2 linked regions of the Salmonirosea aquatica genome follow. The protein of the gene in region 1 interacts with the protein of each later gene in a pairwise test. Links are inferred from orthologs where the notes say so. Each region holds a gene or a part of one and is shown on either strand. Other genes may lie near its edges.

What was found.
Region 2: the proteins of rlmN (region 1) and ftsZ interact in binary tests that used the Escherichia coli proteins (3 or more experiments, as listed by UniProt). The link is inferred for Salmonirosea aquatica from one-to-one orthologs.

Annotation. Positions count from the first base shown.
Region 1 is NZ_WHLY01000002.1:3,228,838-3,244,573, reverse strand. The notes cover bases 6,680-9,607. They hold rlmN (dual-specificity RNA methyltransferase RlmN), read left to right. Parts: upstream 6,680-7,587; coding sequence 7,588-8,628; downstream 8,629-9,607. Other genes in these bases: GBK04_RS14695 (inorganic phosphate transporter), read left to right, coding at 8,736-9,607; GBK04_RS14705 (CvpA family protein), read left to right, coding at 7,042-7,575; GBK04_RS14710 (GatB/YqeY domain-containing protein), read left to right, coding at 6,680-6,971. Also shown: GBK04_RS14735 (ABC transporter permease), read right to left, coding at 1-1,099; purH (bifunctional phosphoribosylaminoimidazolecarboxamide formyltransferase/IMP cyclohydrolase), read right to left, coding at 1,286-2,821; GBK04_RS14725 (cytochrome P450), read left to right, coding at 3,006-4,394; tRNA 2-selenouridine(34) synthase MnmH, read right to left, coding at 4,481-5,503; GBK04_RS14715 (pyridoxine 5'-phosphate synthase), read right to left, coding at 5,624-6,346; more of GBK04_RS14710, read left to right, coding at 6,519-6,679; more of GBK04_RS14695, read left to right, coding at 9,608-10,157; quinolinate synthase NadA, read left to right, coding at 10,325-11,320; GBK04_RS14685 (hypothetical protein), read left to right, coding at 11,395-11,838; nadB (L-aspartate oxidase), read left to right, coding at 11,949-13,556; GBK04_RS14675 (vanadium-dependent haloperoxidase), read right to left, coding at 13,617-14,978; GBK04_RS14670 (hypothetical protein), read right to left, coding at 15,146-15,685.
Region 2 is NZ_WHLY01000002.1:2,345,582-2,361,215, forward strand. The notes cover bases 1,421-4,246. They hold ftsZ (cell division protein FtsZ), read left to right. Parts: upstream 1,421-1,990; coding sequence 1,991-3,502; downstream 3,503-4,246. Other genes in these bases: ftsA (cell division protein FtsA), read left to right, coding at 1,421-1,943; GBK04_RS10875 (DNA alkylation repair protein), read left to right, coding at 3,567-4,246. In the rest of the region: GBK04_RS10860 (cell division protein FtsQ/DivIB), read left to right, coding at 1-550; more of ftsA, read left to right, coding at 579-1,420; more of GBK04_RS10875, read left to right, coding at 4,247-4,262; GBK04_RS10885 (radical SAM protein), read left to right, coding at 5,262-6,239; GBK04_RS10890 (GH3 auxin-responsive promoter family protein), read left to right, coding at 6,377-7,903; GBK04_RS10895 (flavin reductase family protein), read right to left, coding at 7,917-8,393; GBK04_RS10900 (class I SAM-dependent methyltransferase), read left to right, coding at 8,564-9,445; GBK04_RS10905 (hypothetical protein), read left to right, coding at 9,583-10,518; GBK04_RS10910 (phytanoyl-CoA dioxygenase family protein), read left to right, coding at 10,703-11,521; GBK04_RS10915 (glycosyltransferase family 2 protein), read left to right, coding at 11,598-12,569; GBK04_RS10920 (glycosyltransferase family 2 protein), read left to right, coding at 12,566-13,339; GBK04_RS10925 (glycosyltransferase family 2 protein), read left to right, coding at 13,507-14,271; GBK04_RS10930 (sensor histidine kinase), read left to right, coding at 14,582-15,634. UniProt on the Escherichia coli protein: Essential cell division protein that forms a contractile ring structure (Z ring) at the future cell division site. The regulation of the ring assembly controls the timing and the location of cell division.

The sequences.
Region 1 (15,736 bases):
GATCCTGCTCGGCCGCCCGACTGAACAGCCACAGCCCGATGCGGCTCAACAAAATACCCGAAACATACCCTAATAGAGCCAAAAACAATCCTTCCAGCAACAACAGCAAAAACAGTCGCGTCCGGGTGGCGCCCATCGAAAGCATCAGGGCCATTTCGTACTTCCGGTCTTTGAGCGAATTGTATAGGAAGACAAACACGCTGGCGCCGGCAATGAGCATGATCACCAGCGCCAGCGCGCGGAGCGTGTCGATGCCCACGCCGAGCAATGAAAACAGTCGGTTGATCTCGATGCTGGGCAGAGCCGCCTGCATGGACGTGTTGGCGTTGATCTGCCGGGGAAGCGCCACTAGCCCCATGGGACTACGAAACTCAATGAGCGCGCTGGTAACTTCCTTTTCGTCGGCGGCTACGGGTGCGAATTCCGGGTCATGTACCTCGTGGGCGGGATCATTCGGTTTGGTTCCGGCCGGGGGTACCTCGGCGTGCTCGTGGATGGCCCACACGCTGCTGAGGTCGGTCAGGATGAGCTGATCCACCACCGAGCCGTTGGGCTCGAAAACGCCGACGATCCGGTACTTGGTCTGTCCGTGGGCATCGCCTGCTTCATCGAGTCCGTGGGCGCTGGCGAAGGTATCACCTACCTTCAGGCCCGAGGCTTCGGCCACCTTGCTGCCAAGCGTTGCTTCCAGGGTGGTGGCAAATAATTTTCCTTCGGCCAGTTTTGCCTCAAAATGTTCAACGTAGCGCGGCGTGGTACCCACGATCCGAAAGCCCCGGTAGTTGTCGCCCATCGAAAGCGGAATTACCGTTTTGACAAACGGATTCATTTTGAGCTTGTTGACTTCTGCCAGAGGTACATTGCCCGTGGGAGCGTCGATCTGGTAAATGCTCGATAGAATCAGTTGCAGCGGGCTACCTTTGGCTCCCACCACCATGTCGATGCCCCGAAGATTGCGCCTGAACTGGGCATCGAGCTGCTGGTTCAATAAGAGCAACAGCGAGATTATGCCAATACCCAATGTCAGTAACAATCCACTGAGGAAGCTGCTCAGCTTCTTTTCCCGCAGATTGGCCCAACTGATTTTCAGTAAGTTCATGGAGTATTAAGTAGCTGTTAGCTTATAGCTGCTGGTCAGTGGCTTTTTAAAAAACTGATTTACAGAGTACTTTAAATAAATTCAAGGCAAACTACTTCTTCGTTCTCACATAGAATAGCACTATTTCACTTTGTGCCTCTGTGCCTTTTTCTGGTACGCCAGCCCGGTCCTTTGTCCCTCTTAAACTCAATGCTTGAAATGCCGCACTCCGGTTGTGACCATCGCCACGCCATTGGCGTCGCAGTAGGCAATGGAATCTTTATCGCGGATGGACCCACCGGGTTGCACGACCGCCGTAATACCCGCTTCTTTCGCGATTTCAACACAGTCCGGGAACGGGAAGAAAGCATCCGAAGCCATCACAGCGCCGTTCAGGTCGAAGCCAAACGCGGCCGCCTTGTCTATGGCCTGGCGCAGGGCATCCACTCGGGAAGTCTGGCCGGTACCGCTGGCGAGTAGTTGGTTTTCCTTGGCCAGTACGATGGTGTTGGACTTGGTATGCTTGCACACTTTCAGCGCAAATTCCAGCGATTTCAGTTCCGCTTCGGTGGGTGCTTTTTCGGTCACGGTAGTCATTTGCTCCGCTGTTTCCGTCACATTATCTTTATCCTGAGCAAGTACCCCATTAAGAATTGTTTTGAACATTTCGCCAGGCAGCGTGAGCGGCTTACGCTTGAGTAGAATCCGGTTTTTCTTGGATTGCAGAATCTGGAGCGCCTCCTCGCTGTACGCCGGGGCAATCAGGATTTCCATGAAGAGCTTGTTCAGTTCTTCGGCGGTTTCGGCATCCACGTTGGTATTGGTGATTACCACGCCGCCAAAAGCCGATACCGGATCGCAGGCCAGCGCGTTGAGATAGGCATCCTTCGCCGTAGCGGCCGAGGCAATACCACAGGCATTGGTATGCTTGATGATGGCAAAGGTAGGTCCGGCATTCAGGAATTCATCGATCAAACCCACGCAGGCATCCACATCCACCAGATTGTTGTAGGATAGCTCTTTGCCGTGCAATTTGACAAACATGGCGTCCAGATCACCGTAGAAGGTAGCATTCTGGTGAGGATTCTCGCCGTAACGAAGGGTTTGGGAAGGTAGGTCTTCAAAGTGCCGGATATTCTCTTCCTTACTGGAATCGCCTTTTACAAACCACTGGTTGATGGCCGTATCGTAATGCGACGATACCCCGAAGGCGGCCGCGGCATATTCGCGCCGGTCGCTTTCATCCGTGCTGCCCTCTTTTTGGGTGAGCAGTTTGAGGGTACCTGCGTACTGGTCGCGCGAGGAAACAATCAGGGTGTCCTTGAAATTTTTGGCCGCTGCCCGAATCAGGGAGATTCCCCCGATGTCGATCTTTTCAATAATGTCGGCTGCACTGGCCCCGGAAGCTACAGTATCCTCAAAGGGATACAGATCCACCACGACCATGTCGAGGGCCGGAATGTTGAACTGTTCGGCTTGTGCCACGTCGCCTGCGTGGTCACGGCGGTAGAGAATACCCCCAAAAACGACCGGATGCAACGTTTTGACACGCCCGCCAAAGATGGAAGGGTACCCCGTCAGGCTTTCCACAGCGGTAACCGGAAGCCCTAATTCCTCGAGGTAGGTCTGGGTACCTCCCGTCGAGTAGAGTTTCACATCATTCTGGTGCAGCAGCCGTACGAGTGGCTCCAGACCTTCTTTGGAGTATACAGAAATGAGGGCGGATTTGATTTTCTTGGACATTTTTTTGGCTTTAGGCCGTAAGCAATAAGCTATTGGCTATTCGTTAGGTAATAAAAAAGATGTTGTCCAGGTTAAGCAGATACCTGAATTTGAAGCTCAATCAGCGTACCTTATAGCGTAACACTTTTGGACAGCGGCTTCATCAAGTTTCAAATATAAAGCAAACCGAACAATTTAGTCCCCTATGGCTACCTCAATCGTTCCTACTCTCACTACTGTCCCACACCACCGGGGGTGGCCTTTGGTAGGAAGCACCTACCCCTTTATCAGCGATCCGTTGGGTTTTATGCTGCGCCTACAGGAGCAATACGAACGGCTCGCGACCGTGAAGGTACTAGGCCGTACGCTGAACATTGTCCAGACCGCTGAGGACGCGAAGTACATCTTGCAGGAGAATAACCGTAACTACCACAAGAGCGAGGCCTACCGGATTCTGGCGATTTTTCTGGGCAATGGGCTGCTGACCAGCGAAGAGGATTTCTGGCGACGGCAGCGCAAGCTGGCGCAACCGGCCTTTTACAAACAACGCCTGGCCCTGATGACCGACATGATGGCGTGGGAAACCGAACTATTGGTGGCCGATTGGAAAACCCACGATCCAACCCAGCCGCGCGACATCAGTAAAGACATGCTGGGGCTCACCCTGAATATCGTAACCAAAGCCTTATTCAGTACCGATGTGGGCGATCGGGTAGCGGGCATTTCCGATGCGCTCAATGGCATTATGCATTTTGCCGACAACACGCTGAAAAGTTTTATTCGTGTTCCGCTGAAGTACCCTACTCCGGGGAATGTGCAGTTTTTGCGCGCCGTCCAAAAAGTAGAAGAAGTGATTTATGGTATTATCAATGGCCGTCGTGAGCAGTGGAAGCAAGACCCTGACCTGCGCTACGACGACCTGCTGGATATGCTGATGCGCACGCGCGACGAAGAAACGGGCGAAACCATGTCGGACGGCCAGCTCCGCGATGAGGTGACCACCATTTTCATGGCAGGCCACGAAACTACGGCCAATGCCCTTTCATGGGCGTTGTACCTACTGGCAAGGTACCCCGAGGTAGCCCACAAAATCCGCGAAGAAAGCACGGAAGTACTCGCACAAAAAGACAAATCGACTTTTGAAAAAGCCCGGGAATTACGCTATACGCTGCAAGTGGTACAGGAAGTAATGCGGCTCTACCCGCCCGCCTGGGTCATTAGCCGGCGCTCACTGGCCGAAGATCAAATCGGCCCCTACGCTTTCCCGACCGATTCGTATTTTTTGATCAGCCCCTATACGCTGCACCGCCGGCCCGAATACTGGCAGGAGCCTGAGGCATTTAATCCTGATCGTTTCACCGAAGGAAACGCCAAAGACCGCCCGACATACGCCTACCTACCCTTCGGCGGCGGACCGAGGCTATGTATCGGCAACAACTTTGCCCTGCTCGAAATGCAACTGGTACTGGCCATTCTGCTGCGTGATTTTGAGGTCAGCCTGCTTTCGCCTGATCAGGTAGTGGAACCAGAGCCAATGGTGACTCTACGGCCGAAAGGAAGTGTTACGTTGAAATTAAAAAAGGTAAAGGGCTAACTATGAAAGGTCAACGGCCTTACAAATTTCAAGCAAAACCTGGAAATCAAGAGAACGAGTTTCTTTGATACCTAAAAATTAGCCTTTTACGGCTCATCCTTAACTACAAGGGCCAATTGTTCTGCCAATTCTGCCGGATTGTCCTCGGACGTTTTCAACGTGTGAAGTACCTTTCTATCCCCGATGCCGTGCTGGTACGCTTTGTCATAGTAGGTTAGGGTGATGTCGGCTACGGTAGCGAAGTCTTTTTGATCGAGGGCGGCGATGGCCGCTTTATGGTGCTGGCCGCCCAGTCTTTTCTGAATACGGTGGGTAGCTTCATGCAACAGGTTTATATCGAAACAGGCGTACTCCCGCACCAGCCGTTCAATGCGGGTAGCTTTATCCATGTCTACTAGCACTAGCGGCGCACGCCGCATTTGTGTCCAGACAGCCGCTGGAATCAGGCAATGGCCCACGGATCGGCTCTCGTCCTCGATCCAGACGCGGCGGGTAGGGTCAAGTTGTCGCCACCGGGCGTAGATTTCGTTTTCAAAGTGCTCAGAACTGGGCTGGGGTAGTTGGCCGATGGCTCCATACGATGAGCCTTTGTGATTCGCTAAACCTTCCAGATCAATGATTTGCTCGCCCAGTTCGCGGAGTTTGTGCAGGATTTCGGTTTTGCCGCTACCCGTTTTGCCACCCAGGATCACTACATTTTGGGGAGTTTCCAGCCCTGCCAACGTCTCATTCCGAAAAGCCTTGTAGCCACCTACCAGCGTGCTGACTTTCATGCCGGCGGTTTCGAGCAACCAGCCAAATGAACCACTGCGCATGCCCCCACGCCAGCAGTGTACCAGGATTTCCTTATCGGGCGCCAGTACCTTTGACTGACGCACAAAGTCAGCCATCTTTGGCCCCACCAGTTCCAACCCCAACAGCAATGCCTCTTCCTGACCGATTTGCTTGTAGAGGGTACCTACCCTTGCCCTTTCCTCATTGCTAAAAAGCGGAATGTTAACCGCCCCCGGAATATGTCCCTGCGCAAATTCGCCCGGCGACCGTACGTCCACGACCGGCAGCGTTTCGGCTTTTTGCAGGAAGGCGGAGACGGGGATTGGGGTAGGCATTTTTATGGATAAGGAAAAATGGAGGAAAAAGAATGAATGGGAGAAAGATTAAAGGCTGAGAAGAGGTACCTATGCGGGTATACACTCAATCACTCATTCTATCATCGTACGGGCGACCCGTCAAAATTGATCTAGCTCCCGCAGGTACATTTGAATCGTATTTTCCAGGCCGTAATAAAGCGCATCAGCAATCAGGGCGTGGCCGATAGAAACCTCGTCGAGCCAAGGGATGCTTTTTTGTAAAAATCGCAGGTTGTCCAGACTCAGATCGTGGCCGGCGTTCAGGCCCAAACCTACCCGGCGGGCTGCTTCGGCGGCTTTCACGAAGGGAGCCACGGCTTTTTTTTGGTTTTTAAAGTAATGCTCGGCGTAGGGTTCGGTATAAAGCTCCACGCGGTCGGCTCCGCAGGCTTTGGCGCCCTCTACCATGCGCTCGTCGGCATCGACAAACACCGACACCCGGATACCCGCTTCTTTAAATTCGGCAATCAGGTCGGTGAGCCGGTCCTTGTGGGTGATGGTATCCCAGCCCGCATTGGAGGTAATGGCTCCGAGGGCGTCCGGCACCAATGTCACCTGGGCAGGCTGGTTGGCCAATACCAGATCCACAAACTTCCGTTCAGAGGGATTGCCTTCGATATTGAATTCCGTCGTTACTACTTTTTTCAAATCATAGACATCCTGATAGCGAATGTGCCGTTCGTCCGGCCGTGGATGTACCGTGATACCCTGAGCACCGAAGCGCTCGCAATCGAGCGCTACCTTGACTACGTTGGGATTATCACCGCCGCGTGAGTTGCGGAGGGTAGCTATTTTGTTAATATTAACGCTAAGTCGGGTCATGGATTAGGGCCAATGGATTGATGGAGGAGTATTCGTATCTTTGTGGCAAAGTTACCCTTTCCGAACGTATGTTTTTAGAGAATTGTTCGGGTAGGTACCTTATGAATATTTAGCCGTAATCCGGGCAGGTGGGCGATGCGTCGCTCGGCCTATACCACATTTAATTACAATTATGTCACTAAAAAGTAGAGTTGAATCGGATATCAAAGACGCCATGCGGGCCAAAGATCAGGACAAATTGCGCGCTTTGCGGGCCATCAAATCACTGATTCTTTTGGAAGAAACCAGTAGCAGCAGCACGGGCGAACTGACGGAGGATGCCGAACTTAAGCTTTTGACCAAAGCCGCCAAGCAGCGCCGCGAATCGTCGGAAATTTACCAGGCTCAGGGGCGTGAGGACTTGTGGTCGAAAGAAGAAGCCGAGTTGGCCGTGATCGAACAATTCATGCCGCGGCAGTTGACCGAAGACGAAATAAAATTCCGGCTCGAAGACATCATCGCCCGCGTGGGGGCGTCCGGCCCTCAGGACATGGGCAAAGTGATGGGCGTAGCTACCAAGGAACTAGCCGGCCAGGCCGATGGCCGCACGGTTTCCACCCTGGTGAAGAGTTTGTTGGCAAAATAACACCTCACCCCTTGTCCCCTCTCTTTCCAGGGCAGGGGGTACCGTTCATAGAAGCGGGGAGCTATTTTCTGTGAAACTACTTGACTTATTACTTTTGATTCCGTTGTTGTGGGGCGCAGTAAACGGCTACCGCAAAGGCTTGCTCGTCGAGATTGTGGGCATTGTGGCCTTTGTGGTGGCTATGGTGGTGGGCTTCAAGTTTCTGGGGTTAGGGATGGAAATTCTGGAGCCGCACGTCGGGCATACGGTGGCGCGGCGAATCCTGCCCTTCATTGGCTTTTCGGTCATCTTTTTTCCGACCGTCTTCCTACTGAATCAATTCGGCTACTCGATCCGCCGCTCGTTGAAGTACTCGCTCCTGGGTACCTTCGACAGCCTGGCCGGCGCTGCGGTGGGGCTGTTCACCTGGGTCTTTGGAGCGAGCGTTTTTTTCTGGTTGCTGAGTACCATGGGGGTCGATATTCCCGCGCACCGGACCGAGGGAACGTACCTGTACCCGTATGTTGTTCCCATTGCGCCCATCGTCATCACCAAGGCGGTTGAATGGCTGCCTGCGGGCAGCGAGCTGATCCGTGACTGGAAGCAGGAATATTTAGATAAGTAAGCGAGCAGACTCATGAATTCTATAAAAACAGACATACGGAAACTTTCGCCGGACCAACTCAAATCCTGGCTGGCAGCGCATAAGGAACCGGGCTTCCGGGCCAAGCAGATTCATGAGTGGCTCTGGAAAAAATCAGCGCGCTCCTTTGCCGAAATGACCAACCTATCGCTTCCGTTGCGGGAGTTGCTCGACGAAAATTTTGCCATTTACGCCCTCACCACCGACAAGCAACAGCATAGTAACGACGGTACCGTCAAGTCGGCCTTCCGGTTGCACGATGCCCACCTGGTAGAGGGTGTGCTGATTCCGGCCACTGACCGCATGACGGCCTGCGTGAGCAGTCAGGTAGGCTGTTCGCTCACGTGTACCTTCTGCGCGACGGGTTATATGGATCGCAAGCGGAATCTGGAAGCGGGTGAAATTTATGATCAGGTGGTAGAGATTGCCCGGCAGGCTACGGCCAAATTTCAGGCACCGCTGACCAACATCGTGTACATGGGCATGGGCGAGCCTTTACTCAACTACGCCAACGTACTGCAATCCATCGAGCATATTACCTCGCCGCAGGGCCTGGGTATGTCGCCCAAGCGCATCACCGTTTCCACGGCGGGGATTGCCAAGATGATCAAAAAACTGGGCGACGATGAGGTACGTTTCCGGCTGGCCCTCTCGCTGCACGCGGCCAACGACGAAAAGCGCAACCGCATCATGCCCATCAACGAATCCAATTCGCTGGACAATCTGGCCGAGGCGCTCAATTATTTTTATCAAAAAACCGGAAACCGCATCACGTTCGAGTACATTGTGTTCAATAATTTCAATGACTCCTTACAAGATGCTAAAGAACTGTGGGAATTTACCAAGAGGGTACCTGCCCGCGTGAACATCATTGAGTACAATCCCATCGCCGAAGCCGATTTCCGAAATACAGAAGCCGATAAACTGGATAAATTCGCGGCCTACCTCGAAGACCGGGGTGTTACAGTGAGTGTGCGACGCAGCCGCGGAAAAGATATAGACGCGGCCTGCGGGCAGTTGGCCAATAAGGAATAATCAGCCGGTTAACAATTTCTTAACATACCGTGCCATCAAAATTTCCGTACTTTTGCGGCATTAAATTTTAGCCAATGGGCTAATTTGCACCCACTTACTCACTTCCTATGTTTGGTTTAGAAACCGACATTTTCCTCTTACTGGCCTTCTGCTTATTCGCCGCCTGTGCTTTTGAATTTGTCAACGGATTTCACGATACAGCCAACGCAGTAGCGACGGTCATTTATACTAACTCGCTCAAACCCAATACCGCCGTCGTGTGGTCGGGCTTTTGTAATTTTCTGGGCGTATTTTTCGGCGGCATCGCCGTTGCCATGGGCATTTTAAACTTGTTGCCTACGGAACTGCTCATCGACCAGAATGTATATCACAGTATTGCGATGGTACTGGCCTTGCTGTTCAGCGCGATTGTCTGGAACCTGGGTACCTGGTACTTCGGGCTTCCGAGTTCCAGTTCGCACACACTGATTGGCTCTATTCTGGGCGTAGGACTGGCTTTTACCTTTATGCCGGAAAATACCAGCGGCACGGGGGTCAACACCGCTAAGGCTACCGAAATTTTCATCTCACTTTTTACGTCCCCACTTTTTGGCTTCTCGTTGGCCATTGTGTTGATGTTTATTCTGAGAAGGTCGCTAGACAAACCTTTACGAAACCTTGTGTTCAGTGAACCCAAGAAAAACCAGCCGCCCCCTGCCTGGATTCGCGGTATTTTGATAACGACGTGTACCCTGGTAAGTTTTTTCCATGGCTCCAACGACGGGCAAAAGGGGGTGGGCCTGATTATGCTGATTCTAATTGGCATTACCCCTACCTACTTTGCCCTCGACAACAGTAAGAATCCTCTTCTGATGCGGGAAAATCTTACTCAAATCGAAACCATCGTCAATCGAGTCAACCCTACGCTGCTTTCCGCCAGGGATCGAGCTGAACTGGTTGTCACAAAACGCGAAATCGCCTCTCTAAAAACGCAGATCAGCAAACCTCTTGTCGATAATACGTTGCCCGAAGGCGAACGCCTGAATGCCCGGCGCTCAGTCCTTCTGATTAGCCGTAATATCAAGGATTTGCTTAACAGCCGGACCGCTAACCTCAGCCTGGCCGACGCCAATGTTCTTGAGAAGCAGATCGGAGAGGAACAGGGGCTTCGCCGCTTTACCGACTATGCCCCTGATTGGGTAATTTTGATGATTTCCCTTTCCCTGGGTCTGGGTACTATGGTGGGCTGGAAACGCATCGTGGTCACTATTGGCGAGAAAATCGGTAAGCAACACCTCACCTACGCCCAGGGAGCCTCGGCGGAATTGGTCGCGGCCAGTACCATCGGCGTTTCTTCCTGGCTGGGACTTCCGGTCAGTACCACCCACGTACTGTCGTCGGGTATTGCCGGGAGCATGGTAGCCAGCAAAGGGATCAAGAATTTGCAGGGTGGGACAGTCCGCAATATCGCCATCGCCTGGGTGCTTACGCTGCCCGTCACCATGATCCTGTCAGGTACCCTATATACCTTCTTCCGGTGGATCTTTTGATTTTCATTAAATAATACACCCTTACTACCTACCCGACTGCCGCCGTCACGCTCTTTATTCCGAGCGTGACGGCTTTCTCTTTTTGGTACGCTTTTGTCAAGATTTTGGGAATATTTGTACCTTGGAACGTTATTAAGTAAAAAGGTACGAATATTGAACATCAACCCATGACCGATATACTTGAACAGGTTTCCCGTTTTGGCTATGTGAACGAGGCCGTAGCCGACGATATGGATCTGGTGGCTGAAATAAACCGGCTGAAAAAAGAAAAGAACGCGGTGATTCTGGCTCACTATTATGTGGACGGCGCCATTCAGGATCTGGCCGATTACATCGGCGACAGCTTAGGCCTTTCACAGCAGGCCGCTGCTACCGAAGCTGACATGATCGTGTTTTGCGGTGTGCATTTTATGGGTGAAACCGCCAAGGTACTGAGTCCCAACAAAAAAGTGGTGATTCCCGACCTAAACGCGGGCTGTTCGCTGGCCGACTCGGCTCCGGCGGATAAATTCGCCGAATTCAAGGCAAGGTACCCTGATCACATCGTGATCAGCTACATCAACTGTTCCGCCGAAATCAAGGCTCTGACGGATATTGTCTGCACCTCCTCGAATGCGCTGCATATTGTGAACAGTCTGCCCAAGGATCAAAAAATCATCTTCGCTCCTGATGCCAACCTGGGCCGCTACGTGGCGCAGAAAACCGGACGAGACATGGTACTTTGGGACGGAGCCTGCATCGTGCATATCGATATCTCACGCGAGAAATTGCAAAAACTACGGGCTGATAATCCTGATGCGCTACTGATCGCCCATCCCGAATGTAAGGAAGATATTCTGCTTCAGGCTGACTTTGTAAGTTCCACGACCGGACTGTTGAAATTCGTGCAAAACGATGTGAACGAAAAATTCATCGTAGCTACCGAAGCAGGTATCCTACATAAAATGAAGCAGTCGGTACCGCATAAAAAACTAATTCCGGCACCCGCCACCGACAACAATACCTGCGCCTGTTCGGAATGCCCGTACATGAAAATGAACACGCTGGAAAAAGTGTACAATGCGCTGCTTTACGAGCAGCCTGAGATTATCGTACCTGAAAACATCCGCGTGAAAGCCTACGAATCGGTGGCGAGGATGCTGGAACTGAGTAAAGGGATTTGAGGCATTCAAAACCTGTGCGTATTTGTATTTCGAAACCGTTTGGGTTTACAATCAGCACGAAACATCTGTGCTGTTTGCTGGTACTTACAGGTTTGTCCTGCCACCGACCCGCCGACGACGTACAGGAAGCACAAAAGCGTTTACTAGCCGCCGACCGTTGGCACATCGAGCAGATCGCGATGGATGAGGTCCCGGTATTCAAAGCAGGAAAGCACCTACCCCACATCAGCGGCGTGCGGTTCGACCGCCACATGGATTGGGTGAAGTTTTATCCCGATGGAGGTTTCGAAGGACACATGACGGGCGACGACACTACGCAGCATTACCAGTGGAAGGTCTATGTACCCCAAAACGTGATCGCCCTGCGTGACTCGGCCACGGGAACCGGAGGCTGGAACATTTATCCGCGCAACGTTTACGAAGGTACCTTCGAAATGGAAACCCGTAGTACCGTATACGATCCGCCCAGGGTAACGAAGCTAACCTTACGCTTTACCAATAATTCTACTATTGAATGATAGAAGGGGTAAATGATGAGATAAAATCTTTATGCGTTTACTCTAGCATTCATTGCCGGGCGGGTACGCCGGAGCAAAACCGTTAAACTATCTTTCCACCATTCGTTTCTATGGCTCAATTCGATTTTCTTGTAATAGGCTCCGGAATTGCCGGACTCAGCTATGCGGCCAAGTTAGCCCGACATTTTGAAGGCAATGAAGCGGTTTCCATCGCCGTCATTACCAAGGTACAGGCCGACGAAACCAACACCAAATACGCTCAGGGAGGCATTGCGGCAGTATGGGCTGAGGGCGATACCTTCGAGAAGCACATCGACGATACGATGGACGCCGGCGATGGGATCAACAAGCGGAATATCGTCGAGATTGTCGTTACCGAGGGGCCGGAACGTATTCAGGAATTGATCGACTACGGTACCCGGTTCGACAAAGAAAGCGACGGAGACTACGATCTGGCCAAGGAGGGAGGCCATTCCGATCACCGGATTTTGCATTTCAAGGACATCACGGGCTACGAAATCGAGCGCGCCCTGCTTGAGGAAGTCAAACGTCATAAGAACATCCAGATTTTCACCCACTACTATGCCGTCGAACTCATCACTCAACACCATTTGGGCGAAACGGTATACCGCTATCGGGAGGACATCAAGTGCTTTGGCGCGTACGTGCTGGATTTGAAGACCGGAGCGGTAGAAAAATTCCTCGCCAAGACGACCCTGGTAGCCACGGGCGGTATCGGGAATATCTACCAAAGTACCACCAACCCTACCATCGCTACGGGCGACGGCATTGCCATGGCCTACCGCTCCAAGGGCATTTGTGACAACATGGAATTTATCCAGTTCCATCCCACCAGCCTTTTTCAGCCGGGCAAAAAACCTTCCTTCCTGATCTCGGAAGCGGTACGTGGCTTCGGAGGTATCCTGAAACACGCCGACGGCAGTACCTTCATGGAGTTTTATGATGACCGACTCTCGTTGGCTCCACGCGACATCGTGGCCCGCGCCATCGACTCCGAGATGAAAACCCACGGGGTGGAGCATGTCTATCTGGATGTACGCCATCTGGACTATGAAAAATTCCTCGAACATTTCCCCAATATCAATCAGTATTGCCTCAACATCGGGATTGATGTACGGCGGGATATGATCCCGGTAGTACCTGCGCAACATTATATGTGCGGGGGCATCAAGGTCGATGAGTGGGGGAAAACGAATATTCAGTTCCTGTATGCGGCGGGCGAGTGTTCCGCTACAGGCTTGCATGGAGCCAATCGATTGGCTTCCAACTCGTTGCTGGAAGCGGCCGTTTTTGGCCACCGCGCCTATCTCGATACCGTCGAGCACTACGAAAAAGCCGTCATTCCGGAAGGCATCCCCGAATGGGACGACTCGGGTACCACCCATCCCGAGGAGCAGGTACTCGTAACTGAAATGACCCGCGAACTGAACAGCATCATGTCCAACTACGTAGGTATTGTCCGCACCAACCGACGCATGAAGCGAGCCTACGACCGCCTGCAGCTGTTGCACGAAGAGCACGAGCAACTCTACCGTGAATCGAAAGTCTCGGTGGCGATTTGTGAACTACGGAACATGATTACGGTATCTTACCTGGTGCTGAAAATGGCCATGGCCCGGCGTGAGAATGTCGGACTGCACTACAACCTGGACAATATCAAACCCGAAAAAGCTACGGCTGTCATGCCCTTGATATAACCCAAACAAAAAGGCCTGACTCTCACGAATCAGGCCTTTCTGTTGCAGTTTACCACCCTTTTAGCGAGAGGCTACCTGCTCTTTTCTATCCTTTCGGGTCTGAGCCTTTTTCCAAACCCATTTGCCTACCGTCTCGCCCAGGTGGGTACCTTCCTCCACGCCATCGCGGTAGTGGATTCCGCCGTACATACGGCTGTACGAGGCATTCCAATAAGCTTCCTCGAATGACTTGAACGACTTCACACCATGGCCGTACTTTTTCTCGGTCGTGTCCGTAAACGCCACATTATTCCCCAACAGATTGGTCAATATGGTACCACAAGCCGCCGAAACAGAGCTGTGGCCACTTACATACTCGGGGAAAGGGGGCGTTTCCAGATACGGACGCCACTCGGGATCCCAGCCGTTGTTGATGACCGTTTCGGGCCGAATGCGCACGCTTTTGTACTTTTCATCCCAACACGAAACAAAGGCATCGAACATGGCCAGAGAACCCAACGTATAGGCCTCGGTCGTTTGCATCAAATCCAGATTTTTGTCTCTAGCCACGGTGCGGGTAATGGCTAGCCAGTGGCCCGGCGGGGTCATCTTTTTATTGGCAAACATCACATGGCCTACCACATTGGTTACGAAGGCATTGTCATCCCAGAAATAAGCCGTAGTACGTTGTTCCTCGGTGAGGTTTTTGCCTGTATCATATACCTCATAAGTCAATTTCATAAAGGGGCTGTTCTTACTCAAATCGTACTTAGCCGGCGGCGGACAAACAAACTGACGCACCGAATCAAGGGTAAAAGGACGCACCGTATTCCACATTGGTTCGCAGGCATCGGCGTAAGCAGGCGGGGTAGGTACCCAGGTACCTGGTTCGTTGGTTACGGTATAGCGAAATCCTCTGATTTGCTTATAATTGTCTTTTCCCGAATACTTAATAATATGGTTGGCAACGGCCTCGCCATAAGCAGTCGAGCGTTCGATCACATCGTCGGGAATGCCCATCGCCTCGTATTTCTTGAAGAAATCTTTTTCGTAGGTATCCCACATATCACCGGAAAAGGTGAGCGTCCTGCCCACAATGGTAAAGGCTTTGGCGCTAGCCAGCGGAAAGCAGTACTCCTTACCCGGTTCGGGTTGGGGGGTAGGTTCAAAGCCGTTGAGTTGCCCGCTTAAGGAACGGTACTCTGGATGCCCCGGTACCAGGGCTTCGTAAGCCGCCAGGTTTGAGTAAGCGTAAATACGGCTAGCTACGGGTGGCTTGAAAATATCGTGAATGACTACATCAGTCAGTTGTTCGCCAAGGTCGTGGATCATTTCTGGATCAGAGGCACTTTTATTATATACCTCAGGCGTTGTAGTCTGGCGGCAACTCGACGCGAAAGTAGTGGCGGCAAGCAATGCCACCAGGAAAGAAAATTTTTTCATCTGGTCTGTTTTTTTGAAAAATCGGCTATTCTGACCCATTTTCTTAAAATAGGTCCGTAATCAGCCCGATTAATGATTTACTTAGTGAAAGTAGCAATCCGTTCATGGCCAACGCATTCGTATACGTCAGGATCATTGACACCGATTGGTACTTGAAATAAAACAAATCAGACAAGATCGGGTGGTGGAGTAGCCGGGGACAGGTCATAAGCCGACCAGTTCACGGGATAACTGGAAAGCATGGAGGTACCTTCCATCAATTCCCACAGGTAGAACGTAACCCGGCGCTGTGTGGAAAGGTAGTGCTTGATGGCGGTTGAGAATACTTTTGTGCTTTTTTCGAGCGGATTGCCCGACTTATTTACATTGTGGCCAAATTCCTGTTGAATACGTTCGGCCAGGGCGAAGAATTGCTCCCGCGCGCTGAAATTCGCCTGCATTACCGTATAGAGAGAATCGTTTTCGTAGCGTTGCTCGACGATATTGTAAAAATCGCCCTCGTAATGTACCAAGCCCTCGGGGGCATCATTGTTCCAGGTAGTACCGTAAGGAATGGCAAAAGGTACCTTCAGTACGATACGTTCTTCACTGAGTACGCCAGAATTAGGGGTATTGTAAAAGGCCTCAAGACACCATACCGACACCGTCTGACCCAGCATGTGGATCAGGAGCAAAAAGAAAAATGCGGTGGCGGCAATTTGTTTCAAATCAGGGCTTAAGGTCAGGAATCGGGCGGTAAATATACCTTATTTCCAAAC
Region 2 (15,634 bases), 890 kb from region 1 along the record:
GAATATTCAGTTGGCTACCCTCGAGAAGCGGATCAGAATCAACAAGCTTGTGAGGGACTGTCAGGTATACCACGATCTGGCCGGTAATTTGGTCGTCGACATAGAGCAGGAAAAGCCAGTGGCCCGTTGGATCAATAGTTCGCAAAATGAGGAATGGCATAAGTCCAGTGGCTTTTATATCAATGGCGATGGTGACTTCATTCCCCTGTCCGACCGCTACTCGGCGCGGGTCTTAATGGTAGCCGGCCCTTTTTTTCAGAATCGGGCCGATCTGCGCACCGGGTCGGGAGAAGCAGTGCTGGATCTGATCAAGTACATACAAGAAGATCCATTCTGGCAGGCTCAGGTAATCCAGATGAACGTGTCAAAGAATGGGGAAATAGACATGCTAACCGCCCTGGGTAACCAGCGGATTGAATTCGGAAAAGCCGAAGATATTAAAACGAAGTTGACAAAACTTCGTATCTTTTACCAAAAAGTGATGGCTTCTGATTGGAGTCGTTACTCGCGCATAAGTATAAAATATCACGACCAGATTGTTTGTGAGTAATCCATAGATCCATAACACCGTTCAAATTATGAAAAAAGGCACCATTTGCGTAGGCCTTGATATAGGAAGCACTAAGGTAGCCGCTGTTGCCGTAGAAAGCCAGGGCAACCTCTACAGCGACCACGACACAGTAGAAATCATCGGATTTAGTGAGGTAGCCGTACCAAGCGATGCCATTGTGAGAGGAGCGGTAAAAAACGTAAAGCAGGTAGGGATGGCTATCCGTAGCGCCCTATCAGAGCTAACGATGCGCTCTGATCTGGAGATTGGAACAGTAAATGTAAGTTTTGGGGGAAGTCACATACAGGTAGCGTCCCTTAGCAGTTCGATGGTCCGCCCCACGTCGGCCACCAGCAACGAAGTAACGCAGGAAGATGTAGAGCATCTTATTAAAGATCTGTACCGTGCCCAAACGGAACCCAACAACGAAGTGATGCACGTTATCCCTGGTGAATTCATGGTAGACAGCAGCCGGGGTGTGCGAGTACCCGTCGGGCGTATCGGAGTACGTCTTGGAGGCGACTTCCTGGTGGTTTCTACGGATAAGCAAGTCATTGACGTTACTCGAAAGAGCTTGATTACGGCCGATCCTACACTCGAATACGATCAACTTCTGCTAGCTCCCATTGCGGCGGGACTAGCCGTACTGAGTGAAGATGAAATACAGGCCGGTATCGCCTTAGTCGATATTGGTGATCATACCACCGATATTGTCATTTACCAGGGAGGCATTATTCGCCATATCTCCTCTTTGCCCATTGCGGGTCACCACATTACGGCCGACCTGAAAGCCGGATGCGGGATTCAGCTTGAAAATGCCGAGCTTCTGAAAAAGGAGTTTGGCGAAGCCCTATCGGCGCATACGGCTCTGAACATTGAAATTCTGGTCAATTACCTCAAAGGACGGCCCGCCAAGCAGGTACTTAAAAAGAATATAGCCCTTATCATCGAGGAGCGCCTGAAGGAAATCGCTGCCCTGGTATATGCCGATATTCTTGAATCGGGCCTGGCCGACGAGCTTATTGGTGGCATCGTGCTTACAGGGGGCACGGCTAATCTGCCGGAAATAGAAACCTTGTTCAGCCGGGTGGCCAATGACATGCCTGTGCGGGTGGGAATTCCCGAACGTCTGGCTCATACGCCCAAAGCCGACGAGGTAAGCAACACCAGCTATGCCACCGCCTTGGGCCTGGCCTGGGCAGGCATCAAGAAAATTGACAAGCGCCTTAACTCGATTTGCGCGCCTCACACGACCCATCAAAAAACGACGCACAAAGAGCAAGACGACTCCACCGAGAGAACAACCGATTTCTTTTCAAATTGGAATTTGAGGAGCCGCTTCTTCGGTACGGACCGAAATGATAAAGAGGATAAGACCGGAGGAGGATACTGATCCGAATTTAGTAGTTCATCAAACAGACTGAAACGAAGTACACGCCCATGAATACCAATTTGTTAAACGCCTTAGAACAAGACTACATCGTGAACGGAATAGAGGATAAAGCCGTAGAACAATCAATCATCAAGGTGATTGGAGTAGGGGGTGGAGGTAGTAATGCGGTCAACTACATGTTTGAGAAAAAAATCAAAGATGTGGAGTTTGCCATTTGCAACACCGACCGCCAAGCCTTGCTCAAAAGTCCGGTTCCTACCAAAATCCAGTTGGGGGCCGCCCTCACGAAGGGGTTGGGAGCAGGAATGGAAATTTCAAGAGGTCGCGAGGCTGCCCTGGAAACGATTGAAGAACTGAAATCCCTGCTTGGCGGCTCCACCCAAATGGTATTCATTACGGCAGGTATGGGAGGAGGAACCGGAACTGGTGCTGCCCCGGTGATTGCCCAGATCGCCAAGGAAGAAATGAATCTGTTGACGGTAGCCGTGGTCACGGCCCCGTATTCGTGGGAAGGTACAGTCAAGAAAAAACATGCCTTTGAAGGAATTGAGCAGCTCAAGAAATACTGTGACACCGTACTGGTGGTTCTTAACGACAAGCTGGAAGAGCTGTTTGAAGACATGCGCATTACGGAGGCATTTGCCCAAGCCGACAGCATTCTCCTCAACGCCGTAAAAAGTATTTCCGAAATCATTACCACCAGCGGGAATATCAATACCGACTTCCGGGACGTCGAGAAAGTTCTTAAGCAAGCCGGACAGTCGGTAATGGGTACCGCTGAGGTAGAAGGTGAAAACCGGGCGCACGAGGCCATCCGCCGAGCGCTGGATTCTCCCCTGCTGAATGACCGTGACATCAAGGGTGCGAAGCGGATTCTGGTCACGCTGGCATCCAGTAATAAAAGGGAGGCCATTGTTAAGGAACAGCGAGAAATCTGGAAGTACATTCTTGACCAGGTGGGAGGCGAAGCACATCTGTTCAAATTAGGTACCATTACCGATGATACCCTAGGTGAAAAACTCCGGGTCACGGTAGTAGCGGCGGGCTTTGATAGTGTCGATTCGCCCATTGCGGGAGTAGAAGCGACCATGGAACCGGAAGATGAAACCGTGGTTCAGGAAACAGAGCCCGAGATCGAGGAAACACCAGAGGCTACACTGGAAGACATGCCTACTCCCCCCGAAGAGAGTCCCACCAAGCCCGAAACCATTATTGTAGCCGAGGCTGGGATAGGTACCCCTACCAGTCCTTTTGTGGCGCCGCCCACTGAGATGGTACCCACCAGCGAATTACCTACCCAACCCGAAACATTCTTCCCTGCCTACGACCCCTCACCCGTCCATACGTACGGCGGCATGGTACCTGGACAAGCCGAGGGCGATGATTGGTCAGATGCGGAATACGATCGGATTAAAGAAATGGTAGAGCGGTTTCGAGACAAGAAAAAAATAAACTGGGACGATCTTGATCGCAGCCCGGCCTTTCGGCGTAGCCAGATCGACCTTTGGCGCAAGCCCAGCATTCCGGCCAGTGAAATGGAGCAAATCCGATTGAACTAATAGGCAAAGGCGGGGCTCAAACCCCGCTTTTGTTTTTGTTCCTCCCCTAAAAATCTTCCAATCGGTGGAAAATATCCGAGCCGCGCTAGCCCAACTGGCTGACGAATCACGGGCGGTCCAGGTAGCAAGATTCTTCCAGACCGGACCTGGACAATACGCCGAGGGTGATGTATTCTGGGGAATTTCTAATCCAGAAGTACGAAAGGTAGCCCGTCAATGGCAACATCTGGAATTTGAAGCGGTGGAAAATCTGCTTCGCGATCCGGTACACGAATGCCGTTTTGCCGCGTTGCTCATTTGGGTAAGGCAGTACCCTAAAGCTTCAGAAGCACAGCGGCAAGCCATTTTCGAAAGCTACCTGGCCCATTTGGAATATATTAATAACTGGGATTTGGTTGATTTGTCAGCCCGGGATATTGTGGGAAGGCACCTATTTGATAAGGACAGAAGTGTATTGTACGATCTGGCGCAGCGTTCTCATCTGTGGTCGCAGCGGGTGTCGCTGATTGCTACTTTTTATTTCATTCGTAAAAATCAATTTGCCGATTTCCTGGCACTAGCCGAGCTTTTACTATCTCACGAACACCATCTCATCCATAAGGCTATCGGCTGGATGCTGCGCGAAACCGGGAAGCGCGATCTGGATGTGATGGAGGAATTTCTGCACCGCCATATCGAGCGCCTACCGCGTACTTCCCTGCGCTATGCCATTGAACACCTACCCCCTTTCCGCAGGCAATACTACCTGTCGCTGCGCTAGCCAATGCAATTATTGCTATATTTGAAACCCAAACATGGAGCGAACGCCGCTTTATGTTAAAGATTAGACTTGTTCCAACGCTGCAATAACTTCCTAGCATCATGTCTTGGTTTATTCGAAAAGAAAAAGGAATCAGTACGCCCACGGAAATGAAACGCGAGGCGCCCGATGGACTTTGGTACCAGTGTCCCAATTGCAAGAAAATCATGCAAACCCGTGAGCATAAGCTTAATGCCTATACCTGCGAGCATTGTAACTACCATGAAAAAATCGGTTCCGAGGCGTACTTTGAAATTTTGTTCGACAACAATGAATTTACCGAACTTGATGCGGACATGACTTCGGCTGATCCGCTAAATTTCACGGATACCAAAGCATATCCGGACCGAATTCGAACGACCATGCTCAAGACCGGCCTGAAAGATGCCGTACGCACCGGCTACGGTAAAATGAACGAGTCCGACATCGTGGTGGCCTGTATGGATTTCAATTTTATTGGAGGCTCTATGGGTTCGGTCGTCGGTGAGAAAATCGCCCGGGCGATCGACCACGCCCTGAAAACCAAAACACCCTTCCTGATGATTTCCCGATCGGGCGGCGCGCGCATGATGGAGGCTGGCTTCTCGTTGATGCAAATGGCCAAGACTTCAGCCAAACTCGCCCTGCTTTCCGAAGCGGGGTACCCTATATTTCTTTACTGACTGATCCTACCACGGGTGGCGTCACGGCCTCGTACGCCATGTTGGGTGACTTCAACATTTCCGAACCCCAGGCGCTCATCGGCTTTGCCGGCCCGCGGGTCATTCGCGAGACCATCGGCAAAGACCTGCCCAAGGGCTTTCAGAGCGCCGAATTCGTGCTGGAACATGGCTTCCTGGATTTTATCGTAGACCGTAAAGATCTGAAAGACAAACTTACCAGTCTGCTCGGCATGCTTACCTAGGTGTCCGTTGGCGGCACCCGTGCTGCCTCTCATCATTCACCCTTCATCCTTACGAAATGCGGCTGGTTTCCCATCCTGTCCTGTGCAATTATTACCTAACCTACCGTTGTAATGCCACGTGTGGGTTTTGTGATATCTGGGAACGGCCCTCGCCCTACGTAACCCTCGACAACTTCCGGCAAAACGTCCGTGATCTCAAGGCATTGGGGGTAAAAGTCATCGACTTTACGGGCGGAGAGCCCCTGTTACACCGGCAATTGGACGAGCTGTTGCGCGAAGCCAAGAAGCAGGGGATGATCACCACTGTCACGACCAACGGGCTACTGTACCCCAAATACGCCGAACGGCTGCACGGCCTGGTCGACATGCTCCACTTCTCCCTGGATTCGCCCATTCGGGAAGAGCATGATCAATCACGGGGCGTAAAATGCTTCGATAAGGTGATGGAATCCATCGGGGTAGCGCGCCGGCTGGGCGAGCGGCCTGATATTCTTTTTACTGTTTTCGAAGAAAACATTCATCAGATCCGCCGTCTCTGGGAGGACATCTGCATACCTAATGACCTGGTACTGATTCTGAACCCCGTTTTTGAATACAACGACGTAGGCGGTCGGCTTTCCCCGGCCGCGCTGGAAGAACTGACCCGCTGGGGCAAACAAAAGAACGTGTACCTCAACGACGGTTTCGTGCAACTCCGTCTGGACGGCGGCAACCACGTCGCGGATCCTGTTTGCAAAGCGGCCAGCACTACGCTTGTCATCTCACCCGAAAACAAACTGGTGCTTCCGTGTTATCACCTGGGATTGAAGGAATTTCCCATTGAGGGGAATCTGAAAGCGCTCTATCAATCCGAAGAAGTCCAGAAGCTTGTGGCCCTGGAAGGCCGGCTGCCGGCCTGCGAGGGCTGCGCCATTAATTGCTACATGCAGCCTTCCTTTGCCGTAGAAATGAACAAATACTGGTGGAAAGCCCTGCCGAGCACCCTGAAGTACAATCGGATCAAAGGTACCTGGAAGCAAATGCTGCGGTTTTAAGCTCATTTTCCTCATTCTCCTACCTACCTCGGTTGTTCCGGTCGATCGGGCATTTTCAGCTTTTAAAATAATATTTTGGTAAGTTTGTAGAGAGCAGGAACACATTTCAACTACACCAAGAAGCAACACATTAGAACATGGGAATGGTCAACGACACGGTGGTATGGTTCATGAAGCGGCGTTTGCCGCGCATTCAGGAATTCATGGCCCGGCCCGTCGAAACCCAGCAACGCATGTTTTCTGAACTGGTCGAAACCGCCCGCTACACCGAGTGGGGCATGCGCTACAACTACAGCCAGATCAGAACCATCCGTGAATTCCAGGAGCAGGTACCCGTTTCGACTTACGAGGATTTATTCCCCTACATTGAGCGCGTACTGAAGGGCGAACCCAACGTACTGTGGCCATCGCCGGTAGAGGTGTTCTCTAAGTCATCAGGTACCACCAATGCCCGCAGTAAGTACATTCCCGTCACGCCCGAGTCGCTGGAAGAATGCCACTACATGGGCGGCAAGGACATGATGACGCTGCTCATCGCCAACCGGCCCGATACCCAGGTGTTCGATGGCAAGGGGCTTTCCATCGGGGGTACCATCCATGCCAACCCGTACGATCCCCGCACCCAGGTGGGCGATGTATCGGCGGTAATCATGCAGAACCTCCCCGCTTGGGGTCAGTTCATCCGTACCCCACCGCTGGAAGTGGCCCTCATGGATAATTGGGAAGAAAAGCTGGAAAAAATGGCTGAAATCTGTTCGCAGGAGAACGTAACCAGCATTTTGGGGGTACCTACCTGGACTATCGTACTGCTGGACCGGATTATGGCGCAAACGGGTGCAAGCTCCATGCTCGACGTATGGCCCGACTTTGAGGTATTTGTCCACGGCGCGGTGGCTTTCCACCCTTACCGCAATCTGTTCTCCCAAAAATATTTTCCTTCCGGCCAGACCTATTACCTCGAAACGTACAACGCTTCCGAAGGCTTCATTGGCCTGCAGGACGATCTGAGTAAGCCCGGCGAAATGCTCCTGATGCTGGATTATGGCATCTTTTATGAATTCATTCCCCCGGAAGAGGTAGGCAAACCCCATCCGCGGACGCTGACGCTGGACGAGGTGGAACTGGATAAGAATTACGCCATTGTCATCTCTACCAACGGGGGCCTCTGGCGTTACCTGATCGGCGATACCATCAAATTCACTTCGAGGTACCCCTTCCGCCTGAAAGTCAGCGGCCGCACCAAGCATTTCATCAATGCCTTCGGGGAAGAGTTGATCGTGGAAAATGCCGAAGCCGCCATTACCGAAGCCTGCGCACAAACCGGGGCCATTGTCAGTGACTTCACCGCCGGCCCCGTGTATATGGGCGACGGCTCAAAGGGCCGGCACGAATGGATCATCGAATTCTCGCAGGAACCCCACGATCGAAACGTCTTTTTTGAAATTCTGGACACCACCCTACGGCAAGTCAATTCCGACTATGATGCCAAGCGTTTCCAGGACATGGCCCTGCTCACGCCTTTGGTGCATACGGTGGCGCCAGGTACCTTTTACGAATGGATGGGGCGCCGCAAAAAACTGGGCGGCCAGAACAAGGTACCCCGGCTGAGCAACGACCGCAAGTACCTGGAAGAAATACTGGAGATAATCAGTCAGGAGAAATAACAACCTGGGTACCCTACCCCCGCACCAGTCCTTTCTCCCGCAGGAAATGATGCGTCATGACCGGCTTGTCGGGATGCAATACCAGCTGTTTCAGCACTTCACAAATAACAAGCTCGTGGTCGCCCCCATCGGCGTAGCCCGTCACCCGGCCTTGTACATAACCCACTGCTTCGGTGAGATAGGGGCAACCACGCTCGTCGAGGGCGTAGGGCAGGTTTTTGAATTTATCCACCTCCCTCCCGCTTTGGCGGCCTAGTTTGGCAATCAGCCGGGTTTGCTCTTCGGACAGTAGATTTATGTTCACAATTCCGCTTTTCTTCACCAGTTCCAGCGTATAGTCGGTTTTGTCCAGAGCTACGCACAGCATTTTTCCACCCATGGCCGTCTGCATGACCCACATGGCAATGTTGGCGTTTTTTCGCCCGTCGGGAGTAGCTGTGGTGATCGAGTGAATGTCGTAGTTTTTGTATTTGAGTAATTTTCGTGGCATTCGCTTCCAGCTGTTGTGAAAAAATAAATTCTTCCTACTTCGATCAACTCGGATACTCCGACATTGTTGTCAGTTCAGTTGCGTTCACGAAGAACATCAGCGGGGATGGAAGTACTTCCCGGAAAATAATTAATTTTGCCCGACTGAAAAAAATCTAATTACCCCGCCTAATGACCCACCAGGACTTTTTGCACGCCCTCGTTTGTCCCACCACTCATACCCCGCTCCAACTGGCCGATGACGAAAAAAGCCTGACCAGCCAGGATGGGGTCACCTACGAAGTGGGCGACACGGGCATCGTCAATATGCTTTACCCGAAGGAGTTGCTTCCTGATGACGCCCGTGAGCAGTATCTCTACGACCAGGCTTTCCTGCGTTACGACCGGGGCGTTTCCTGGGTTTTCGAAACCCTCAACCATTCCGACGAAGCCGCCACACGTGCGTTTATGATTGGCCTGATGGATCTCAAGCCCGGCATGACCGCCCTGGAAGTGGGAGCCGGAACGGGCAAAGATTCAGCGCTGATTCTTGAAAAAGTTAAACCCGGTGGTACCGCCGTTCTTTCGGACCTGTCGCCCAATATGCTGAAACTGGCACAGGACAAACTGGCCGTCGACGATGTTAACGTGCATTATTTCCTGGGTAATGGTTCCTACCTGCCCTTTGCCGACGACACCTTCGATGCCGTTTTTCATTTCGGAGGGATCAATACCTTTTCGGAGCGCAAAAAAGCCTTCGACGAGCTCACCCGTGTGGTGCGTCCGGGCGGAAAGGTCGTGATCGGCGACGAGAGCATTGCCCCCTGGATGCGCAACCAGCCCACCTACCAGACCCTCTGGAAGGCCAACCCGCTGTTCCGCGCCGAGGTACCCCTGGAAGATGTGCCCCCCAATGTGGCGAATTTCAGACTACACTGGGTTTTTGGAAATGCTTTTTACGTCATGGAGTACACCGTAACGGCTCAGGCCCCCGAAATAGATATTGACCTGCCCATTCCCGGCAAGGATTTTGTGGATAATTGGCGGATCAGGGCCGAGAAAGCCGGGGAGTAAATTTTTGAAACGAGTTTGTGAAGTGTATGGGTGTATGAGTGAAAAGTTCATGAGTCGATAGGGGGGGTACCCTGTTCTGACCTCACAAACTAATGAACTCATAAACTCCTGAACTCCTGACTCCTCAACTCATCAATATGTGGATTAAAAAAGGAATAGTATATAAGCCTGATGGTACCCTGCCGCACAGCCTTTCGCACGCGCAGGTACCTTTTGCCTATAAGCACCAGGATTTTCTGAGGATTTATTTTTCGTCGCGCGACGCCCAGGGGCAATCCCGGCCTACCTTCATCGACGTAGATTACGACGATCCGGCCCAAATTTTATATATCCACGACAAGCCCGTTCTGGAACTCGGTGGACCGGGCGAGTATGACGAAACCGGAGCCATGCCCGCGTGGTTTGTGGACCGTCCCAACGGCGATATCTGGCTGTATTATACCGGCTGGAACCGGACCTGGAACTCCTACCGGCTCTCGATGGGCTTGTCGGTGAGCCATGACGGCGGGCTTACATTTAAGAAAATGTTTACCGGCCCCATTATGGATCGCAGCATACAGAACCCCATCTGGGCGGCGCAGCCGTCGGTCCTGATCGATGAGGACGGTACTTGGCGGATGTGGTACATATCGGGCCATAAGTGCGAGTACATACACGGCTATCCCGAACCCTTCTACCGGGGGCAATCGGCAATTTCGAAAGACGGAATTCACTGGGAAATCAGCGAGGTACCTACCCTGGAATTCGACGATTTCCTGCACGCCGTGGGGCGCCCGAGTGTGTTCAAGGAGGATGGGCTATACAAAATGTACTATTCCTACCGCCATACCCGCGACTACCGCACCGATCGCAACCAAAGTTACCGGCTGGGGTACGCGGAGTCAAAAGACGGTACCCACTGGGAACGGAAAGACCATTTGGTGGGAATAGCGAAATCTGAGAATCCGGAGGATTTTGATTATACCATGATTAATTACGCCCACCGCTATGAACATAATGGCAAAAAGTACCTCCTCTACAATGGTAACGGCTTTGGAGCGGCGGGTTTTGCCTATGCCGTCTGGGAGGATTGATTGGAGTGGATGGTAGTAAATTATATCGCAACACTGAATGCTTTAGCATTTAAATCAATTCAATCTCTAAACGAACCAACGCACCACTAGCTAAAATCAATGTACGAACTGAGGTGGGTCAGTCGTTGGCGCAAAAAAGAGTAGTACCTAGCACTATCTTTTTACACACATCTAAAACAAAACCATGACAACGCATAAGGAAGAGTTCAATAAAAACGGCTACGTGTTGCTGCGTAACTTTCTGGACCAGGAAACCGTAGCGGAAATTTATCGCGAGGCGCGGGAGATTTTTGCCACCCAAATCAAACGGGTTGCGGGGCAACCGGTCGATATCGAGGATCGGGATGCCTTTGAGGCGGCCATGTTTGATTTCTTTGAAAAAGATTTCGACGCTTTCGTCAATACGGGTAAGACCGTTCAGCATTCATTTTCGCTTCATCGCCTGGCGGTAAGCAAGCAAATTGAAGCTATTTTAAAAGAAATCGGCATCGAAAAACCCGTGATTGGGGCGCGTCCTGCCATGCAGTTCAATAGCCGGTTCCTGTCCAAAGACGGCAGCAAGCACTGGAAGCTCGATGCTCACCAGGATTGGCGTACTGGACAAGGCTCGCTGGACAGTACCGTGATCTGGTTTCCGATGGTGGAAGCTGGCGCCGAAATCGGCGCGTTGCAGGTGATTCCGGGCAGTCACAAATCGGGGCTGTTGGAAGCCAATACTTCCGGCTATCAGGGCGGCATAACGGCCACCTTGAAAGAAGAGGATTTTGTGCAGACAGAATTCCGGGCAGGTGATGTTCTTATTTTCTCCGCTTTTTTGGTACACCAGTCGGGCAATAATGTTACCCGTAACATCCGCTGGTCGGTGCAGTTGCGCTACAACAATCTGGCCGAGCCTACTTTTATTGAACGGGGATACCCCATGGCTTATATTTACAAGCCGGAACCCGATTTGGTGACACCAAATTTTCCTACCCCTCAGCAATTGAAGGATTTGTACAGATAGGAGTTATGAGCTATGACGGGGTTGCACGGGCAAATACCACTAAGGAGCACGCCGTCTTTCATTCACTCATTCAGCCATGACCAAAGTCAGCGTAACGATACTTACATATAATCAGGTAGCTTTTATTGGGCAAGCCATCGAAAGCGCACTCAATCAGATTACGGATTTTCCGTACGAGATTCTAGTGGGTGACGACTATTCTACGGATGGTACCCGGGATGTGATCCTAGATTACCAGAAACGCTACCCTGACAAGGTAAAGCCCGTTTTGCACAAGACTAATCTTGGCCAAAACGGGCTTTTCAATACCATCGAAACCCTCAAGCTGGCAAAGGGAAAGTACATTGCTCCGCTGGATGGCGACGACTATTGGACAAGCCCGCACAAGTTGCAAAAACAGGTGGATTTTATGGAAAGCCATCCTGATTTCTCGGCCTGTTTTCATAATGCCCTCATTACCTATGAGGACGGCTCGCCCGCGCGGGAAGTCAACGCCCCTGATCAGAAGCAGGTCATTGGGATGGACGATCTCATTGGCGAAGACGAAATATGGTTCATGGCTACCTCGGCGGTGATGTTTAAGCATGGCCTGATTCACTATCCCGAATGGTTTTTGAAATCGACGAGCGGCGATATACCCCGCTACGTGATTCTGGCTAAGAACGGCCCTATCGGTTATATTCCTGACACTATGTCGGTTTATCGAAAAAACCACGCGGGAGCAAGCTTTAAAGACCACTATCGCGACGCTCGTTTTCTCAGCAACCGCATTATGATGTACGAGGGAATCAATGCCGAAACCAGGCACCAATACAACTCATTGCTTCGCAAGAATATAGCCCGCTACCACCGCATGATGCTCGACGCCCGGCAATATGGCAGAAGCTATTTTCGGCGCGCAGGGCTGGCAGTCCACTACCTGCAGTACCGCCGACCCGATCAGGCTGAAACCCGGGAAATCTTCCGTGATTATATCCTGCCTAAGTGGGTTGTGGACATTTACAGTTTCTTTGCGTTGCTGCCACACCGATTACGGCGAACGACATGACGAAGGTTTCGGTCTGTGTACCTACCTACAACCACGCAGATTATATCGCGCAGATGCTCGACGGAGCTTTGGCGCAGCAAACTACGTTTTCCTACGAGATCGTGGTTGGTGATGATGGTTCTACGGATGGTGCACCAGCTATTATCCAGGCCTACACCGAGCGCTACCCCGATCGCATCCGTGCCTACCTACATCCCAAGAATTTAGGGCCAAACGTACCGCGCGAGTTTGCCGGACGGAACAATGTCCTTTTTCTGTTGAAAGCCTGCCGGAGTGAGTACGTGGCGCTTTGTGAGGGCGACGATTATTGGACCGATCCTCAGAAATTGCAAAAGCAGGTCGACTTCCTGGATACTCATCCTAATTTTGTCATCTGCCATCACAATGTGCGGGTCGTCTTCGAAGATGGCTCACCCGGACATTTGTTCAATACCCCTGATCAAAAAGGTACCTCCACGATTGACGATTTACTGGCCGACCGCTGGTTCATGGCCACGGCGAGCCTGATGTACCGCAACTATTTCCTGACCGAAGATTTCGCAGACTGGCATGCCCAGGCCGCCGCCGGAGACTGGGCCCTGGTACTGCAACTGGCCGCCCGTGGTAAAATAGGGTACCTTCCCGACGTGATGGGTGTCTATCGCAAGCATAAGGAGGGACTAAGCCATGTTCATACGCCCGCGAATGAATGGTTTGTAAAAAATAAAAAGGAGATGTTTGAAAACGTCAGGGCCTGGCTGAAGGCAAATGAAGCTCGATTCACCTATTGACGATTACAGGGGGCAGGGGGTACCCTCTGCGCGAAGTGGTTCGATTCTTGCCCTGCTTACAGTTCAGACTTCTACTAAGCCGTAGTCCTCTGTCCATTTAAGACCATGTCCCCCGCGTTGACCCTTTTTCTCCCTATCTTTGGGCTTTCAAATCCAGCTGTTTGTCTATGAAATTAAGCGTAGTTATTCCTGCCTACAACGAAGAAGAATCCATTCCCCACACCCTTCGGACTTTGAATAAGGCTTTGCGGAAATACAATATTCCACACGAAATATTGGTAACCAACGACAACTCAAAAGACGGAACCTTGCGCGTATTAGATGAACTATCCGTAGAAATTCCCGAATTGGTATACTATACCAATCTTGGTCCCAACGGTTTCGGATACGCGGTACGCTACGGTCTGGAACGTTTCAACGGCGATTGTGTGGCTGTATTTATGGCCGATATGTCCGACGATCCCGACGACCTGGTAAAGTACTATTTCAAAATGCTGGAAGGGAACTACGACTGTGTATTTGGCTCGCGCTGGTCCAAAGGGGGGAAGGTGGTGGAATATCCGAAACTGAAAAAATTCATTAACCGAGTCGCTAATTTTATCGTACGAATTGTCATGGGTATCAGCTACAACGATACCACCAATGCATTCAAACTCTATAAACGCGAGACGATAGAGGGCATCAAGCCCTTTCTTTCGCCTCACTTCAACCTTACCATCGAGCTACCGCTCAAAGCCATAGTAAGGGGCTACAACTATGCCATAGTGCCCAATAGCTGGACCAACCGGAAATACGGCGAGTCCAAATTGAAAATTAAGGAAATGGGTAGCCGCTACTTTTTCATCCTGATGTACTGCCTCATCGAGAAGTATTTTGCCCAGGGTGATTTTATGAAAAAAACAAAGCAACCGTCCAAGCAAGTCAGCCGCTAAGAGTTTACCCTCATTCTTCCTCTGCTCTTGTCGGTTACACCCATTTCACGTGCAGTTCAGCGGCTCTGCCGCCAGCGATCAAAAAGATTTTCTTACGCAAAAAAGATTCAGCTTGTTGATCTTCTGTATCCTCCTGATACTGAGTGGCACGCCTTGCCTAATTCCTGGATAGGCTACTAAAAAATACCCTTTACTAAATCATGCCGTCAGTATTTGGACTAGCACTCCAAAGCAGGTACATTTACATAGCCGTCCTCTGTTTGCGGGGAAGTGCAGGCAAATGCTTTAGCTACTCAGCGCAAAAACTTTTATGGAAAAAATTTTACTACATCCCCATGCGGTGATGTCTCTAATCCTGTGCCTTACGGCAGGATTGGTCATCCTTTCCTTTTCCAATCTCGAGCATAAGCCCTCCTGGACGCGCTGGCTCATCGCAGCGTCGGTGGGTATCCTGGGGTGGCAATTCGATAATGTAATCACGTTCGGTCTCAATCCCGTCTATCTGGAATCCGTTCCCTGGCGCAAGTGGGAGTTGGTGCTGGTCTATGGCTTATCCAGCGTATTCATCCTGCTGGCTCAAATACAACTCGCCTACCTTTTTCCCGAAAACCCCTTCAAACGGGAGCGTAAAATTGTATTGTGGGTCTGTACTGCGGCTTTAAGTTTGGTGTGGCTATATTATGTCTACCATGTTTTTTCCAGTCAGGGACATCGGGAATTTGAAGAACCGGTCATAATCGCTATTCCGGCTTTATTCATCATAAGCTGGACCATACTGGTATATCTCCGAAAAGTATTCTACTTCCGTACTCACAGCAATCGGCAGTCCATGACCGCCTGCTTGTTGCTGATGCTGATGGAGTTGTTCTTTATCGGCTCAGAAATTGATGCGGTCACGATTGGGATCTATAGCTCGGTAGGGTACTGGATCTATTTTCTTTTCACCTGGATCGGGATTCTGGGAGGAGCCATCCTCTACATAGTATTTTCAACAGTTCCCATCACTTTTCAGGTCAAGTTGGTGGGTTTTACGTTCGTGCTGGTCATGCTGGTACTTTCAGTGGTCACCCTTACTTTTTTTCCTCCTTTTCCACCTGAAGATTTGGTCCATCGGGCTGAGATCCAGGAAAATCTAATCAATGTCTGTGGCTTGATCGTTATGTCCACTTTTCTGGTAGCGCTGGTATACCCCATCATTTTGCGTGCCAGTATTATCATACCGCTCGAACGGTTGCTGGTGGGAGTGAACAAGGTACGCGAAGGAGCCGTGGACACATCCGTCAGAGTCACCTCCAACGACGAAATCGGTTTTCTTACCGAAAACTTCAATCTTATGACGGGCACACTTAAGCAAGCCCGTTCC